3 linked regions of the Methanococcus voltae genome follow. The main gene of each other region encodes a partner of the protein of the gene in region 2 in a complex. Links are inferred from orthologs where the notes say so. Each region holds a gene or a part of one and is shown on either strand. Other genes may lie near its edges.

The links.
Region 1: the proteins of rpl12p (region 2) and J3E06_RS00750 are in contact, whole or in part, in a crystal structure (PDB 5H7L), measured with the Pyrococcus horikoshii proteins. The link is inferred for Methanococcus voltae from one-to-one orthologs. Residues at the interface, in WP_010886059.1 of Pyrococcus horikoshii: Leu100, Ala101, Gly102, Leu103, Ser104, Ala105, Leu106, Phe107, Gly108; in WP_048053510.1 of Pyrococcus horikoshii: Pro161, Met164, Met165, Phe168, Ser169, Ile172, Val195, Glu196, Phe202, Leu211, Ser212, Val213, Met216, Lys222, Phe223, Asn224.
Region 3: the proteins of rpl12p (region 2) and tuf are in contact, whole or in part, in a crystal structure (PDB 3WY9), measured with the Pyrococcus horikoshii proteins. The link is inferred for Methanococcus voltae from one-to-one orthologs. Residues at the interface, in WP_010886059.1 of Pyrococcus horikoshii: Glu96, Glu97, Leu100, Leu103, Ser104, Ala105, Leu106, Phe107, Gly108; in WP_010885563.1 of Pyrococcus horikoshii: Lys125, Glu126, Phe129, Arg132, Thr133, Lys165, Leu166, Thr169, Lys324, Gln326, Leu359, Ala360, Ile369, Glu372, Ile384, Ile422, Ser423, Gln425.

What each region holds. Positions count from the first base shown.
Region 1 is NZ_JANUCR010000001.1:178,530-181,468, forward strand. It holds J3E06_RS00750 (elongation factor EF-2), read right to left. Parts: upstream 2,593-2,939; coding sequence 409-2,592; downstream 1-408. Other genes in the region: tuf (translation elongation factor EF-1 subunit alpha), read right to left, coding at 1-32; J3E06_RS00755 (30S ribosomal protein S7), read right to left, coding at 2,802-2,939. UniProt on the Methanocaldococcus jannaschii protein: Catalyzes the GTP-dependent ribosomal translocation step during translation elongation.
Region 2 is NZ_JANUCR010000002.1:186,700-194,956, forward strand. What follows is about bases 2,729-5,391. They hold rpl12p (50S ribosomal protein P1), read right to left. Parts: upstream 4,379-5,391; coding sequence 4,079-4,378; downstream 2,729-4,078. Other genes in these bases: hisH (imidazole glycerol phosphate synthase subunit HisH), read right to left, coding at 2,729-2,931; J3E06_RS03460 (TATA-box-binding protein), read right to left, coding at 3,192-3,737; J3E06_RS03470 (50S ribosomal protein L10), read right to left, coding at 4,616-5,391. In the rest of the region: yjjX (inosine/xanthosine triphosphatase), read right to left, coding at 20-739; J3E06_RS03450 (pyridoxal-phosphate-dependent aminotransferase family protein), read left to right, coding at 1,031-2,173; more of hisH, read right to left, coding at 2,290-2,728; more of J3E06_RS03470, read right to left, coding at 5,392-5,626; J3E06_RS03475 (50S ribosomal protein L1), read right to left, coding at 5,640-6,281; J3E06_RS03480 (DUF5683 domain-containing protein), read right to left, coding at 6,498-7,022; J3E06_RS03485 (DUF4352 domain-containing protein), read right to left, coding at 7,299-8,257. UniProt on the Methanocaldococcus jannaschii protein: Forms part of the ribosomal stalk, playing a central role in the interaction of the ribosome with GTP-bound translation factors.
Region 3 is NZ_JANUCR010000001.1:176,419-179,207, forward strand. It holds tuf (translation elongation factor EF-1 subunit alpha), read right to left. Parts: upstream 2,144-2,789; coding sequence 857-2,143; downstream 1-856. Other genes in the region: rpsJ (30S ribosomal protein S10), read right to left, coding at 454-762; J3E06_RS00750 (elongation factor EF-2), read right to left, coding at 2,520-2,789. UniProt on the Methanocaldococcus jannaschii protein: GTP hydrolase that promotes the GTP-dependent binding of aminoacyl-tRNA to the A-site of ribosomes during protein biosynthesis.

The sequences.
Region 1 (2,939 bases), on a different replicon or contig from region 2:
GCAACGTTCAATATTGGTTTTTCTTTTGCCATATTGTCACCTGTATTTATATATGTTTTTGATTTTTGTAAGTAGAATTTATCTTATTAAGAGATTTCTAAATAAGTATAATTTGTAATATGATAGTAAAAATGAGTATATATATTTTATGGTATATTGTTAAAATCTTTTGGATTTTTCAAAATTAATCATGATTAATCGTGTAAGATTTTTAACCCATAAATATAATTTTTATACATTTACACCAATATACAAAATTAATAACTAAATATGAATTATTGATATTATAAGTTTACTGTAAGTTTTTACAATTTATTATAATTTCATTATATGTAATTCATATGTAGTTATTCTATTTTATATTTAATTTAATAATTTAAATAAGTTAATCGAAATAAATCAATTAAATTATTCTGTTTTTAAACCTTTTCTTGACCTAATTTGTTGAACAATCTTAGGTTGCAATTCAGTAGGTACTTTTTCGAATCCTGAGAATTCAACAGACCATAAACATCTACCTTGTGTAGCTCCTCTGATTGCACCAGCGAAACCGAACATTTCAGCAACAGGAACGCTACCTTTAATAATTGACATGTCGCCTTCTTGCTCCATATCAACGATTTGGCCTCTTCTGTTGTTGATTTCTTTCATACCGTCGCCCATGTAATCTTGAGGGGTGTTGATGTATACTTTTTGCATAGGTTCTAATAATACTGGTTTAGCTTGTGTAATAGCGTCTCTAACACCAAATCTTACCGCAGGGATAATTTGTGCTGGACCTCTGTGGATTGCATCTTCGTGGAAAGTTGCATCCATTAATTTAACTTTTACACCTTGAACTTTTTCAGCAGCTAAAGGACCGTTTCTTACAGCTTCTTTGAAACCTTCGATGATTAACTCTCTTGCTTCGTCTAACTGTACGATACCTCTTGTTAAGTTTGTGATTAAGTTACCGCCTATGATAGACATAACTTTTTTAGCTTCGTCTTTTGGCAATCCTGCTTCTACAAACCTACCTTCTGCTTCTGAGGAGATTTTTCTCTTGAAATCTTCATCTTTTAAGTCGCCTTTAACATATGCTTGGTATACACTGTCTTCTAAAGGTTCTACGATGAAGTACAACTTGTTGTGTTTGTTTGGTGATTTTCCTTCAATTTCAGGGCTTGTACCGTTGATTGTTTCTCTGTAAACAACGATTGGCTCACCAACATCAACTTCGATACCTGTATCTCTGCCGATTTTTGTATTTGTGATAACTTCGATGTGGAGTTCACCCATACCGCTGATTAAGTGTTCACCGGTTTCCTCGTTGATTTCCACTCTAACTGTGTTATCTTCTCTTGCGATTTGTCTTAATACTTCGATTAATTTTGGCAAGTCTTTTGTGTTTTTAGCTTCGATAGCAACTGTAATAACAGGTTCACTTACGTGTGATAAACCTTCGAAAGCTTGTTCCATTTTGTTTGAGAATGCTGAAACAGTTTCCCCTGCGGTTGCTTCTTTTAAACCTGTGATAGCACAGATGTTACCTGCTGAAATGCTTGGTACTTGAACTCTTTCTGCACCCATGAAAACTGAAACTTGTTGAGCTCTTGCTTTTTGTTCTGCACCAACTAAAAACAATTCGTCACCTTGTTTCATTCTTCCTGAGAACAATCTGCATGCTGAGATAGCTCCTGCGTGTTTATCAACGATAATTTTTGTGATAACACCTGCTAAAGGACCGTTAGGGTCACAAACCATCATTGACTTACCAACTTCTGACTCAATGTCTCCTTTCCAAATATTTGGAATTCTGTACTTTTGAGCTTGAACTGGGTTTGGTAAGTGTTTGATAACCATATCCAAACATACTTCGTGTAAAGGTGCTTTATCAGCTAATTCTTTCTGTTTTTCATCATTACAGAAATCAATGATGTCTTTGAATGAAATACCTGATTTTTGCATGTAAGGTACTGAAATAGCCCAGTTGTTGTAAGCTGAACCGAATGCTACCTTACCACCCATAACGTCACATAACCATTCTTTTTTGAACTCTTCTGGAGCCATTTTTTCGATTAAAACGTTAACTTCTGCAATAATTCTCATAAATCTTGCTTGTAATTCTTCAGGAGTTAATTTTAACTCGTTGATTAATCTGTCAACTTTGTTTATGAATAAAACAGGTTTAACTTTTTCTTTTAAAGCTTGTCTTAAAACTGTTTCAGTTTGTGGCATTACACCTTCTACTGCACAGCATACAACGATAGCACCATCGATAGCTCTCATTGCTCTTGTAACGTCACCACCAAAGTCAACGTGACCTGGGGTATCGATTAAGTTAATTAAGTGTTCTCCGGTTTCTGATTGGTGAACCATTGACACGTTTGCAGCGTAGATTGTAATACCTCTTGCTGCTTCTTCTTCATCAAAATCTAAAGCAAGTTGGTCTCCTGCTAATTCTTTTGATATCATACCAGCACCTGCTAAGAGGTTGTCTGATAAGGTTGTTTTACCGTGGTCGATGTGTGCACAGATACCGATGTTTCTGATTTTATCGTGGGTTTCCATTAAACTGGTAACCTTTTCTACCATTTTTGCTCTTCTTCCCATTATTTCACCGAATCAAATAAGTGATTTAATTGATTAATTGATTTTTGAAGAATTTATTAAATTTATGTGATAAATTATATCAATAATTTAAAAAAATACGATAACCATAAGATAAAATACTTATTTATGATTATTCCATTGATTAATTAAAAATATATAAATAAATAACTTAAAGAAATTAAAGAAATTAAAAAGATATAACTTTTCAATTATCTTGCTGATTGAGCAACTCTTTCTTTTTCTTCTTTTTTCTTTACAGCGAAGCTTTTTTGCATATCTGCTTTTGAAGCTGAGATTATTTCTTCAGCTAAACAGTTTGCAATTGATTTTTTGCTTTTTCTTGCTGA
Region 2 (8,257 bases):
ATAATTATATACCTATATTTTAGAATTTAGTAGTCATATTTTGAGCTAATCGGGGAATTAACGCCATAGTAATTGCTTGCTTGCATAAATCTTTTCTAACAATATTTTCATCAGTTAATTGCCCTATTAACCCCACATTTTTGCCTATTTCAGGATTTCCATATAATTTTCCAGCGATTTCACCACATTCAACGCCTTGCTCAATTCCTGAAAGTATTTCCAAAGGTATTTGAAAGCCTGAAGACGTTCCAACCGTATGCCTGAAGCTATCGTATATCACACAAATATGAATGTCTAACCGTTTCTCTCCAATTTTTACAATACCTGCTTCTAAACCAATACCATACATCGAAGAAGCTTTATCATAAGCTTCTTTTGCCCTATTGTATGCACCTTGAAATGTTTCATCAAATCCAATGGGTTGGTCAGATACTTTACTATCTGCATCTATTGAATTTATTAAAACACTACCTACCGCACGCTCTAAAGCTTCCTGAGCTGCACTAATTTTAACGGGATTAAGTGTTCCAATAGAAGCGACTCTTAACTTATGTCCGGCAGGACCGCCACGTTGATTCATAGCTTTACTAAGACATTCTTCACTTTCGCATAGGATGGTTCCAAATCGATAGGTTTTTGCAGGTTTTCCACATATTTCGCAAATTTTATTTTCAAATGGACTTTTAAAATTATTTTTATTATTTTCATTTTTATTATTTTCAATTTTTTTACTACTCATACAGTATTCCCCTATTTTATTTTATAATTTATTCGATAATTTGATTTACGATACTTATCATTATATAATATTAATTAAAAAGGATATCGATATGAATATATCATAATTTTATTGCCACATACATATTTAATTAAAAGAATCCTTAATATAGTATTAAATAAATTAATAAATAAATTAACTATTTATACTATTAAACAATGTAAAAATACATATAATAAATATATCTTAACATATGATATTAACATAAAATCATAAAACAACAATAAAACAACAATATCCTCGAGGGATTTGATGAAATTGAATACCGAAAAGTTATTAATGATACCTGGACCTACAATGGTTCCAAATGAAGTTTTAAACACAATGGCTTTACCCATCATTGGGCACAGAACCGCAGATTATGGTGCACTTTTGGAAGACACAGTGGACAAAATGAAAAAAGTTTTCCAAACAAAATACGATGCACACTTAATAACAGGTTCAGGAACTGCAGCAATGGATATGGCAATTTCAAACACCGTGGACAAAGGGGATAAAGTACTAAATATAGTAAATGGAAACTTTGGAGACAGGTTTTACAAAATTGCAAATACCTACAAAGCAAACACAATGTTGCTCGACAATGAATGGGGCGATATGGCAGACGTTGAGAAAGTTAAAGAAACACTCGAAGAAAACCCTGATACAAAAGTAGTTACAATCGTTCACAACGAGACATCAACCGGTGTAAAGAACCCTATTGAAGAAATCGGTAAAGTTGTAAAAGACCACGATGCAATTTACATCGTAGATACAGTTTCATCATTAGGTGGCGACTATGTGGACGTTGATAAATTTAACATTGACATTTGTGTGACTGGTTCCCAAAAATGTATCGCTGCACCCCCAGGAATGGCGGCTATTTCAGTAAATGATAAAGCTTGGGAAGTTATAAACAAAACGGAAACTAAATCATTCTATTTAGACATTAAAGCTTACCAGAAAAAATGGGAAAGTAGTAAAGAAACACCTTACACTCCATCTGTATCAATGACCTATGCAATGAACAAGGCATTAGAAATCGTACTCGATGAAGGTTTAGAAACCAGATTCAAAAGACACGATAAATTTGCAGAAGCTACAAGAGCAGGTTTAGAAGCAATGGGTATTGAATTGTTCGCAAAAGAAAGAGCAAGGTCAGTAACAGTTACATCTGCTTTATACCCTGAAGGAATAAGTGATAAAGATTTCAGAGGAACTTTAAACAACGATTACGATGTTTTAGTTGCAGGAGGTCAAGCTCACTTAAAAGGTAAAATCTTCAGAGTAGGGCATATGGGTAGCGTAAAAGAGCACCATATATTAGGTACTTTAGCATTAATAGAAGCAGGTCTTAAAAAACTTGGATATGACGCAGGTTGTGGCGTTGATGTAGCTAAGGATTACTTATTATAATTTTTAAATATGCTGTAATAAAATATAATATAAAAAATAATATTTAATTAAATTAATTAAATTTAGTTATTTTAATTATTTATTTTAATTATTTATTTTTAATCCTTTTTTAATCCTTAAATTAATTCCACAAAGTTTTCAATCATTTTTAAACCAGATTTACCACTTTTTTCAGGGTGGAACTGTGTAGCATAAATATCGTCTTTATTAACGGCACAGGTAAATTCTGTACCATAATCGCAAGTTCCTGCGATTATTTTTTCATCAAAAGTTTTTACATAATAGGAGTGGACAAAATAGAAGTAATCATTATCTTTTATCCCTTCAAATAATGGTATATCCAAAACCTGTTTAACGTTATTCCAACCCATATGTGGTATTTTAGGAGCATTTACAAATTTAACAACTTCTCCGTTGAATACACCTAAACCTTCGCCTTTACTTTCCTCACTTTTTTCAAAAAGTAATTGCATACCCACGCAAACACCTAAAAATGGTACTTTACCAATATTTTGGACAATTAATTCTTTTAAATTTGTACAATCCGTGTTTAATTTATCGCAGACTTTTTCATCAAATTTTACGGCTTCTATATTTTTTACGGAGTCTCCAAAGTTTCCAACGCCCGGTAAAACAAGTTTATCCGCTGATAAAATTACTTCGGGGTTATTTGTAAGTTTAACGTCTTTTTCGTAAATTGAAAACGCTTTTTCGATACTTCTTAAGTTTCCGGCATTGTAATCAATAATTGCAATCATAATTTCACACGCTCTATGTATAATGTTTGATAATGTTTAATTTAATGGTAATTCCAATAAAATGACATATATTCTAATTTACATAAAAATACGTAATTATACTATATATACATATTTTAATATTAATTTGCCAAATTAAAATATCAAGAACTATGTATATTTTTGTAAAAATTATATATGACTAAAAGAGTATATCTCAATGGATTATAACAATACATAACAATAAAATAAAAAATTAATAAAAAATTATGTTAAATAAGTTAATAAAATTCTTCTTCAAGTTCTTTTAACGTTGTTAATATTTTATTAAATGCTGTGTAAGCATCATCAATTTTCTTTAAACCGGTTATTACAACCTTACCGCTACCAAATATTAACACTACAACTTTAGGGTCGCTTAATATGTAAACTAAACCAGGGAACTGCTCTGGTTCATATTCTGTACATTCCAATGTGGAAATATCGTCTAAGTTAGGTTCCATACCTAATTCGGTTGTGGCAACCATATTTTGAATGCTAACTTCAGGATTATCAATTATTTCCATACCAGCTTCTTTAAGTTCTGCAATTATCTTTTTAATTGCTATTTCAGCGTCTGATTTACTTTTAGCACCAGTACAGTTTAATTTACCACTTCTAAATATCAACAATGCAACTTTAGGGTCGCTTAATCTACACACTAAACCAGGAAACTGCTCTGGTTCATATTCTGCGTTGTCTAAAACATCTGCAGCATATTCTAAGTCTATATCTGTTCCTATTTGTGTAGAAACTACCACGTTAACAATCTTTATTTCAGGCTCCATATCTCTCACCTATATTACGTATAATATAAGTTTTATTTATATAGTATATAAATGTATTTATATACTTTTATAAAAATGTTATAATTAAATGTTTCAAAATTCTAACAATTTAAAAATTAATGATAAAAATAATAGTACCAATATTGATAAGGATAATAATACCTAAATATATTTAGATATATCAATTATATGGGTTATAAAAAATAATTCTTATGATTAGTATCATTTCTAATTAATTTGTCAAAATATAACTTGTAAAAAAGCGTTGATTAAATAATTTCTAATTAAATTTTAATAATATATATTGTTAAAAGAAATAAAAATATTCGGATATAATTTAATTATCCGAATAAAGCACCTAAACCAGCTGCTGCTGCAGCACCGGTGTCTTCTTTTTTCTCTTCTTTTTTCTCTTCTGCTGGAGCTTCAGCTGCTGGAGCTGCTGCTGCAACTGCTACTGGAGCTGCTGCTGCTTTTGCGATAGCTTCTGCAATGTCTACTCCTTCTAAAGCAGCAACTAATGCTTTAACTCTTGCATCGTCTGCTTCGATACCAGCTGCGGTTAAAACTGCTTTAACTGCATCTTCTGTAATTTCTTTATCTGCTGAGTTTAATAATAAAGCTGCGTATATGTATTCCATAAAGTACACCTCAAATACTAATAATTTACTTCTTTTTGTGTTTTTATAATTATTAGTTTTCAGATAATCTATTAAAGTATATATAATTTTTCAATACATACTTAGATTTTTTAAATCGTTATTGTTTCCTTTATTAAATTCTATAATTAATTATATTAAATTATATGCTTAGTACAATTTTAATACATTAATTTATTTACTTAATTAAATTAAGTAAGTTAAATAAAAGCTAAGGATTTAGAATAATAAACCCATACCTACTGATGCAGGAGCTTCTTCTTTTTTCTCTTCTTCCGCAGGAGCTTCTTCAGCTGCTGGAGCTTCAGATACTGCTTCTGAACCACTTACCATTGATTGTAATTCCTCATCTAAAGCATCATCACCAGCTAATTTAGCAACTGCTAACATTTGAGCGTTAGCTTTTCCTATAATAGCGTCTGAGGTTTCTGATGTTAAGAATGCACTTTCAACTGATACAGCCTTAGCATTGGAGAATGCTTTTTGAACGATTGTTTCAATTGTTTCTGCAGTAGGAATTGCTGCATTAACTGATAAGTTAAATGCACCTGTGTAAGCATTTTGTAATTTAGCGAGGAATTCATCCTCATCAATTTTTAACACACTGGAGTCGTAAATGATTCCATCTTCATAAACGCCCAATACGTTTAAACCTACTTCCATAGGTTTAATATCTAATTTTGATAATACCACAGCTAATTTAGCGGATACTACATCTCCTTCTTTAGCAACAATTGTATCTTCTTTGATTCCAATTTTACCTTTCTCGATTGCAGCAGGTAAACCTACAGCTTTCAATTCACTTAAAAATGGTCCAGGTGGCATACCTGTTGAACCAGCTTTAATTTCAATATCACAAGGTGCAGTAGCGCCAGCTTTAATTGGTGCAGGGCTTTTGCTCTCGTTAAGAGTCTTGTAAAGTTTGAATGGGTTCATTTCGGTTGCAATGATTGCAGCACCTTTTTCCAAACAATCTACTAATTTTGTAAATGAAGGATTATTTGTTTCCTCAGCGACTTCTTCAATCGCTCTTTTCATCAATGTATTTCTTGACATTCTCAAAGTCATTAAGTCTCTGATGTTGTCTCTAATTTCTTGAAGTTGAACTGAAGGAACTTCCATCATGTCAATAATTGCAACTACGTTACCACTTTTAAGTAAGTCTTTCAATGCGTTAACTTCATCTACTTTCCAAGAGGCAATCTTATGTTCTGATTTTACTTCGCTCATAATCTCAACCCCTCTACTTTTCTATCGGTGCTGAAGCACCCATGGTAAGTTTTGTAAATGCACTTTTAACGTGGTAAAGTCCTTTTTCATACTTCCTAGCAACAGTATTTAATACTGTTTCGATGTTTGCTGCAAGTTCTTCATCACTCATTGATTCTTTACCTACGTAAACCTGGAAAAATGCTTTATCTCTTGTGTTGATGCTAATAGTTTTACCAAATCTTTCAACTAATGGTTTAAGATTTGCATTAGCAGGAACAGGTTGAGGCATTTTACCTCTTGGACCTAAAACGGCACCCAAGGATTTACCTACAATAGGCATCATATCTGCTTGTGCAATAAAGAACTGGTTTGCGTTAGCTAATTTCTTAGCTTGTTTTTTATTTTTTCCTAATTCTTCTAATTCTTCCTGTCTAATTACAGTGAGGCCCATGCTTTCAGCTTGAGCTGCTAAATCTCCCTTAGCAATCACAGCGATGTTGATTTCTTTTCCTAAACCACTTGGGAGTACGATTTGTTGTTTCATCCTGTTTTCAGGTCTTGACAAATCAAGCTCTTTGAGGTTTATGATAAGGTCAACAGACTGTGTGAAGTTTCGCGGCTTTGCTGAATTTCGAGCCTCCTTCACTGCGTTTAATATGTTTACACTATCCATTGTGTAGCCTCCTGTAATTGTCATATGACTTTTCAGTCTTAACATGGAGCAAACATAATATTGATTAACTATTATATAAATATTACTACCTTAAATATATATTTTAAAAATTTAAAAAATAATGATATTATTAAAAATGTTAAGATTATTAAAAATATGTTATCTAAAAAATAAAAATTTAATGTATTATTATGTATTTTTAGGGAATTATTTGAGTTATGGGACAATATAACCTCTATTAATTTTATTTGCGGTGTTATAAGCTTCACAGACTGCATATAACCAAACAATTGGTAACATAATAAACCCAATTAATATGGCTATGGCAAAGAATGATATAACGAATAATACTATAATAATAATTCCTTTTATTATTTCACCATTGTATATTTGACCTAAACCCGGTATAAAAAAGGATAATATTGCAGCAAGCGCTGGACTTTTAATATATCTGTTAAAACCTGCAGGATAGCCCATATTAGTATTTTTATTAATATTTGAACTAATATTTGTATTTTTGGCTTCTGATTCACTATCGCTCTCACTCTCACTCTGGGAATCAGACGCACTTGTAACATTCGTATCATTATTATTTTCATTGTTAATAGTTATTGAAGGAACATTATATGAATTTTTTAAGTCCTGGAGTGTGTCAGAACAAAATTTATTGCATTGAGGACACACATCTTCGTCGTTTTCTAATTTGAAACCACAATGTTGACAATACTTTATTTCTGCCATTATTTCACCGTAAAACAATATAATCTACCACATAATAATATAAGTTAAATTTTTAGGTATGTGGCGTTATTTAATATTTTTTATTATTATAATATTTATAAAGATATATCTAATTTATTTATATCCTAAATTATACTACTTTATTCAATAAATATATTACTATTTATTTTAACGTTTAAATCTAAAAAATAAAAATATTTATTTAAAATATTTAATCTTATAAATGTATTAAAAATTGAAAAAAATAAATATGGAGTATTTAATTTAAATAATGCCTTATTCAATTTCATCCCATGAGATATATTCGTATTTAATATTCAATTTATCCCACGAAATTGGGTCGTATTCGAGTTCGTAGCTGTCGGAACCTTTTGGAATTTCGTATATTAATAAACCGCTGGTTTTACCGCCGTTTCTTAAATCTACACTTTCCAAATGGTTTTCTAAGCTGTATGTATCTGAAGCATATGAATATCCTACGCCATCAACAATTGCATCAAAGTACAATGGGCTTGTTGATATCTCATCATATCCATTATTTTCAATGGAAATATATGTGATAAGGTATGTTTTACCAGATGGGGCTTCTCTTGTGTATTCATAACTTCCAATATTGTAGTTAAATGATTCAGTCACTGTAGCTGCAGTTATGATGTTTACAGAGTCTGAATCTGTATCATCATTTGAAGTAGTAGGTGTTGACTTTTCAGCACCGGTATTTGAACTTGAAGCAGCAGCTTTTTGAGCTTCTTCAATATCTACATCTTCAGGATTGTATATTATATTCAATTTATCCCACGTAATTGGGTTATATTCAATGCTATATGTTGAACTACTATCTTCTGGAATTTCAAATGCTAATGAACCGCTGGTTTTACCACCGTTTCTTAAATTTACACTGTCTAAATCATTTTCTAAGCTATAACTATCAATACTGTAGTCATATTCTACGCCATCAACAATTGCATCAAAGTACAATGGATTTACGCTAATTTCATCATATCCATTGTTATATACTGTAATATCAACAATTAAGTATTTTTTACCATCTGCAGCTTCTTCTTTACCATAACTTCCATCAAAGCTTTTAGTGGAGTATGCTTCATAAAATACTGCGACGTATTCGTCAGGTAGCCCTTCTTCTACGGGTTCCTCAGTTTTAGGTTTTTCATCATCTTTAGTTTCTTCGTTTTCTTTAGGTTCGGTATTATCGTTTGTGCTGGTTTTTTCCACTA
Region 3 (2,789 bases), on a different replicon or contig from region 2:
TTTATTTTTTAAATATCTATTTTTTAAATTGAAGTTAAATTAATAATTAAATTTCAAAAAAGCAAGTTTACTATTTATTCTTTATTTTATTATTATTATTATTATTATTATTATTAATTTTTTATTATTATTATTATTATTAATTTTTTATTATTATTATTATTATTTAAAGATAATACACCGTATTTACTATGAAATACGGTCACAACATACACTACAATTACTGTGAATTGCAGTATAATAAATGATTAATTTCATAGTATATAAAGATTGGTTAAATAACACAGTATAATGTATTACCATAAAACAATATATCATAAAAATACGCATAAAATAAAATAAATTTAAAAAGAAAAAGGTTATTGAAATCCCCGTGGGGAAAACAATATTTTCATGGCTTATGAATTATTGAATATTTTAAAAAAAGCCTTCAAATTCAATTCTCATACGAAATTAGTTTCTTAATTCGATTTCGATTTGAACTGTTTCAGGAATTCTTACTTTCATAATGTGTTTCATTGTTCTTTCGTCAGCTTCTAAGTCAATAACTCTTTTGTGGATTTTCATTGTCCATCTGTCGAATGATGATGAACCTTCACCGTCGGTTGACTTTCTTGTTGTAACTTTTAATGTTTTTGTAGGTAATGGAATTGGACCTGCTAAATCAACACCTGTTTTTTCAGCAATAGCTTTGATTTGGTCACATACGCCGTCTAATTCTGTGTGTTTTGTACTTGATAATTTTATTCTTGCTTTTTGCATAATTTTGCCTCATTTATGATATGTAATGAATTTATTAAAATAATAATAAGTATAATTTAAAAATTAAAGAGTTAAATAATTAGAGTAAATCTAATTATTTGTTTTTAGCTGTAACTCTAATAGCCATACCAGCTGCTACAGTCATACCCATATCTCTGATAGCGAATCTACCGAGTTGTGGAATTTCTTTAACGCTTTCAATAACCATTGGTTTTGTTGGTATTAATTTAACGATTGCAGCATCACCAGCTTTTAAGAAGTCTGGGTTTTCTTCTAAAACTTCACCAGTTGCAGGGTTTAACTTTTTGCTTAACTCTGCAAATGTACAAGCAATCTGTGATGTGTGTGCGTGGAATACTGGTGTGTATCCTGCTGTGATAACTGAAGGGTGTTGTAAAACAACAATTTGAGCATCGAAGTCAGCTGCAACTGATGGTGCGTTGTCAACTGGACCTAAAACGTCTCCTCTCTTGATGTCTTTTTTACCTACACCTCTTACGTTGAAACCAATGTTGTCTCCTGGTTCAGCTGAAGGTAATTGTTCGTGGTGCATTTCCACTGTTTTAACTTCTCCTACTGAGCCTGAAGGTTCAAATACAACTTTGTCTCCTGGTCTGATGATACCTGTTTCAACTCTACCAACTGGAACTGTACCTACACCAGTGATTGAGTAAACATCTTGGATAGGTAATCTCAATGGTAAGTTTGTTGGTTTTTGAGGAGGTTGGAATGAGTCAATAACTTGAGCAATTGTAGGACCCTTGTACCATTTTGTGTTTTCTGATTTTTTGAATACGTTATCACCGTGTAATGAAGCTACAGGGATGAAAGGTACTGTGTCAGGGTTGTATCCTAACATTTTTAATAACTCTTCGCTTAACATTTTCTTCATTGCATTGTAGTCATCTTCACTGAAGTTAACTGTGTCCATTTTGTTAATTGCAACAGCTAATTGGTTTACACCTAATGTTCTGATTAAGAAAATGTGTTCTCTTGTTTGTGGCTGAATACCGTTGTTGTGGTCATCTACGTTAACAACTAAAACAGCTGCGTCAGCTTGTGAAGCACCGGTAATCATGTTTTTAATGAAGTCTCTGTGGCCTGGGCAGTCTACGATTGTTACTTCGTATTTGTCGGTAGGGAATTTTTTGTGAGCGATGTCAATTGTAACACCTCTCTCTCTTTCTTCTTTTAAACCGTCCATAACGTAAGCAAATTCGAATCCAGCTTTACCTTTTTCTTCAGCTTCTCTTCTTAATCTTGTAATTACCTGAGGGTCGATAGCTCCACCGTCTAATAATAATCTTCCTACTGTAGTTGATTTACCAGCGTCAACGTGTCCGATAAATGCAACGTTCAATATTGGTTTTTCTTTTGCCATATTGTCACCTGTATTTATATATGTTTTTGATTTTTGTAAGTAGAATTTATCTTATTAAGAGATTTCTAAATAAGTATAATTTGTAATATGATAGTAAAAATGAGTATATATATTTTATGGTATATTGTTAAAATCTTTTGGATTTTTCAAAATTAATCATGATTAATCGTGTAAGATTTTTAACCCATAAATATAATTTTTATACATTTACACCAATATACAAAATTAATAACTAAATATGAATTATTGATATTATAAGTTTACTGTAAGTTTTTACAATTTATTATAATTTCATTATATGTAATTCATATGTAGTTATTCTATTTTATATTTAATTTAATAATTTAAATAAGTTAATCGAAATAAATCAATTAAATTATTCTGTTTTTAAACCTTTTCTTGACCTAATTTGTTGAACAATCTTAGGTTGCAATTCAGTAGGTACTTTTTCGAATCCTGAGAATTCAACAGACCATAAACATCTACCTTGTGTAGCTCCTCTGATTGCACCAGCGAAACCGAACATTTCAGCAACAGGAACGCTACCTTTAATAATTGACATGTCGCCTTCTTGCTCCATATCAACGATTTGGCCTCTTCTGTTGTTGATTTCTTTCATACCGTCGCCCATGTAATCTTGAGGGGT